One region of the Chitinophaga sp. 01L420 genome, then DNA from elsewhere that is predicted to be linked to it. Evidence: riboswitches for the same ligand, from Rfam matches in the RefSeq annotation. Region 1 holds a riboswitch; the other holds the start of a gene.
What was found. Region 1 has a riboswitch for cobalamin ahead of AC1DP6_RS24595 (TonB-dependent receptor). Riboswitches for the same ligand answer to the same signal wherever they lie in the genome.
Positions count from the first base shown of each region.

Region 2: linked by a shared signal. The riboswitch ahead of AC1DP6_RS12970 (DUF6580 family putative transport protein) and the one ahead of AC1DP6_RS24595 (TonB-dependent receptor) in region 1 are both predicted to bind cobalamin.

Region 1 covers NZ_JBFTSK010000030.1:103,779-105,985, forward strand. The annotation lists gene AC1DP6_RS24590 (arabinose isomerase) at 1-845, shown strand, start outside; cobalamin riboswitch at 900-1,107, shown strand; gene AC1DP6_RS24595 (TonB-dependent receptor) at 1,231-2,207, shown strand, end outside.
Region 2 covers NZ_JBFTSK010000011.1:16,871-19,077, reverse strand. The annotation lists gene AC1DP6_RS12975 (DUF5074 domain-containing protein) at 1-77, opposite strand, end outside; gene AC1DP6_RS12970 (DUF6580 family putative transport protein) at 119-712, opposite strand; cobalamin riboswitch at 909-1,136, opposite strand; gene AC1DP6_RS12965 (TonB-dependent receptor) at 1,322-2,207, opposite strand, start outside.

The DNA.
Region 1 (2,207 bases):
TGGACATCTATTCCGACCTTACCCTGCAGGCAACCACCTTTGGCGGACATATCCAACATCTTGAAATGTGCGACCTCGCCGCCTTTCACCAACAGGTAACACCCACCGAAATAGAACATAAAATACAACAGATCCACCAGGAAATGGAAGTACTGGAGGAATGTCCGCCGCAGGAGATTGTACGCGCCGCTCATACTGCGGTAGCCCTGGATAAGATGGTAGCACATCATCAGCTCGGCTCCCTCTGCTACTACTACGAAGGCACTCCCGATGGTGAATATGAAGATCTCATTGCTTCCGTTATCACCGGCAACTCCTTACTCACCGCTCACCAGGTACCGGTAGCGGGTGAATATGAAGTGAAGAATGCACAGGCCATGAAGATCCTCGACCTTTTCCAGGCGGGTGGCTCCTTCACAGAATTCTACGGTCTGGATTTTAATGCCGGCATTATCCTCATGGGACATGATGGTCCCGGTCACCTGGCAATTGCCGAAGGCCGCCCCCTGCTGAAACCATTAGGCGTATACCATGGCAAACCCGGTAAGGGCTTGTCTATTGAGATGAAAGTAAAACATGGCCCGGTCACTTTACTATCTGTAGTAGAAACCCACGACGGCAAATTAAAATTGCTGGTGGCACAAGGCGATTCGGTACCGGGCCCTATTTTGAAGATCGGTAATACCAATAGCCGGTACCGGTTTTCACTGGATGTAAAAACATTTGTCAACAACTGGAGTAAAGAAGGCCCCGCGCATCACTGCGCCATTGGCATCGGGCATATAGCCGGTAAGATTGAAAAGCTGGGAAATATACTGGACATTGCTACCGTAAAGGTATGCTAACGAAGCAGATACCACCCCTCGCCCCCTTTCGTTTTGAATCAACAGAATAATAGCCTACTTTTGCTCCGTTATGGTTTATCCATGTCCACTCCGGACATGAATAATTAAAAGGGAACATGGGTGAAAATCCCGGACAGTCCCRCTGCTGTAAGTCTCATACAATGCTAAGGCAACACCACTCAAGGCCACTGTTGATCATTCAATGGGAAGGTCGCCGAAAGCAGAGATAAGTCAGAATACCTGCCATACAACTGATTTTTGAGCTTTCGTGGAATGAAGCTTAGGGATAAATGCAAGCTATAGGATGTTCCTGTACACGTGCGCTTTCCTAATTATTTTTTCTCCTGTCGAAGGCTGTTGATGGAATATTAACAGGTTTAAAATTATGCGTTTCACTGAACAAGCCTGTTCACTGACTAAGGTATGCTTGTATGTGATGATCTTCATCATCTGGCCGGCAACAACCATTAAAGCACAGCAGGCAGATACGATTACCACCAAAGATCTCCGGGAGGTGTCCGTCACCGCTTCGCGGACAGGCAAAGAAATAAGCCCCGGGCAAAAATTGCAGGCAAAAGAACTCAACAGACTGGGCAGCCATTCTGTGGCAGATGCGCTCCGCTTCTTCTCCGGCGTGCAGATCAAAGATTACGGTGGCATAGGAGGCCTGCAAACAGTGGATATCCGCAGTATGGGATCCAACCATACCGGTGTATTCTATGATGGCATTGAACTCGGCAACGCCCAAAACGGACAGGTAGATCTGGGTAAATTTTCCCTGGACAACATGGAAGAAATCGCCCTGTATAACGGACAAAAAAGTAACATCTTTCAACCGGCCAAAGACTTCGGATCTGCCGGCTCCATTTATCTGACTTCTCTCAAACCTAAATTCGCTCCAGGTGAAAAAACACATGTGAGAGCGACTGTTAAAACAGGCTCCTTTGGCCTGTTCAACCCTTCCCTGCTCTGGCAACAAAAAATCAACGACAAAATATCCGCCTCCTTCAGCAGCGAGTGGACCAGCGCTACCGGCCGTTATAAATACAGTTATGCCAAATTCGACTCACTCAAAAATCTGGCTTACGACACCAGCGCCTATCGCAAAAACGGCGATGTCAACGCTGTACGGATAGAAGGCGGGCTCAATGGCGTTATGAAAGGCGGCGAATGGAGTACCAAAATATATTATTATAATGCTGAAAGAGGATTACCCGGCTTTATTGTCAACAATGTATTCGGGCATATTGACCGCCTTTGGGATCGCAACCTGTTCATCCAATCTTCTTTCCGTAAAGAAATTACCAAACGTTACAGCATCCTGCTCAATGCCAAATATGCATATGACTATACGCATTATCT
Region 2 (2,207 bases), on a different contig from region 1:
GTGTCGTCATTTTTTTTACATGACATTGCCAGTGCTAAAATAGAAACTACAAAGAAAGTACTTCCCGAAAATCGCATGTTTATATATTTGATTGATGATTAAGCTACAGTTGTTTCAATTATGCATGTAATGCTTTGGGGTAGCGGTATTTCAGCATTTCAAAAGAACCAAAGAATACCGTTGAATAAAAAAGATTTGCCACGAGCATATTCTTTAAAAATGGTAAAGCGAGGTAATAACATTGCAACAAACCTGCAAGGTTGTACGTATAGGGTTTACCGGTAGTAATATTAATACCATGATTAATCCATACCCCGAAATCAGAAACGATCCAATGTATCAATCCGGCAGACAAAGCGGAAAGAAGTATGCGGAGAGGCGTTACTTTTTTGATGATCATTCTGCCTGCTGTTACCATGAGTGCAAAGGCGGCATAGTTCCATGCCCAGCCACTATAAAGCAATCCTGTAGCATATTCCGGATATATCACGTGAGATATGATGATATCGCTGATGAATAATGTTAGAATAGGAAAGGCATACGACTTGAAAAGATTACTGAAATAGGCGCCTGCAAAAAGGGCCATAGCGCCAATCGGTGTAAAGTTTGGATAGGGCATCAGATTACCCGCACCTAATACACGTATGAGGCCAGCACCTAAAATAAAAACAAGTAAAACAAGAAAACGTGGGTCAATTTTTTTATCAGTCATTGTTAATCGTTATTATAAAGGGAATAGGGATGCTGCATGAAGAAATCAAATGATCTCTCACGAAAGAAAACATACATGCTATAAGTGATGACATGCGCTATCAGGCACAGTCAATCAGATACAAAAATTCTTTTTTACCAAAATAAAAAACCGGAACACCGGGAAAAATACATCCATGTTCTTCACCCGAAAACATGATATATAGTTGCAAAGGGCAGGTCTTCTGGCTTTCCTGCTTTTTCGGTCGCCTTCCCGTTCCAGATAAGCGGAACAGTGGCAAGGAGGAATTAACTCCGAAAAAACGATACCTGTGGTCACACAGGCAGCAGGATTTACAGCTACGGGGATAGCTCCGGTTTTACACCGGATTCCCTTTTAATATTCTTGCATACATGCTAGAATAACCAGTTGCAGGCGCAAATTAATGAAAGCAGATGGTTTCTCCAAATTACGAATTACGAATTACGAATTACGAATTACGAATTACGAATTACGAATTACGAATTACGAATTACGAATTACGAATTGGTGAGTAGATAGTAAACGCGAAGATCAACATCGCTTATATCTACTCACCAATTCGTAATTCGTAATTCGTAATTCGTAATTCTACAAACTATATCGCAACCCTAACTGCATTTGCCAGCGCGAGGTCAACGGATCGATGGAGTAAGGCTTACCCGGATCCTTGAACTGGTAAAGCGGATACCCCTGCGAACTACGTGCAGGAATATACGGTTGCAAGCCGATACTGGCGGTCGAGTTATAGGTGTTGGGCGAAAAATAACTCCATCCCCATTCCTTGTTGAGCAGATTGGTGAAGTTCATGATGTCTACAGAAAACATAATAGTATGGCGGTCTTTCAATGGTTTCTCTTTAAAAAGCGTAAGTTCCTGTGAAAGGTGCAGATCAGCATTTACATTCCAGGGAGTTCTTCCGGTATTACGTTCTGTAAAATCGCCTCTGCGTGAACTTAAATATTTGTTGTTGTCAATGAAATGATCGAAAGCGGCTGCCTGCACCTGCGCAGTACTGATAATTGTATTTCCATCTGCCGCATATTGCGTAGCAAAGAAATTGATCGTTTCACCTTTTGCCGGTATATATGCCAGCGCGATCTGCTGCGGTGTATTTTGCGGCGTATAGTTAACGAATCCATAGGTAAACGGACTGCCTGATTGCGCCGAAAAGAAAATCGAAATCACACTGCGCCACCTGTCGGACCAGCGACGGTCGTATCCTGTCATAGCAATGATCCGATGCCTGATATCGAAGTTGGATAAAGACAGCGCAGGATCATTAGGATTCAGCGCCTGGTTCAGTTGCCAGTTCGATTCCATAGAATTCCGGATACCGTTGGAGATATCTTTCGATTTTCCATAGGTATAAGCAGCGGTGAAATGAAAGCCATTAGTAAATCTGCGACTTATTTTGGCCGTAAGACTGTATCTGAAACCTTTGTCAGTATTAGTAAGCAGGTATCCATTTGCCAAC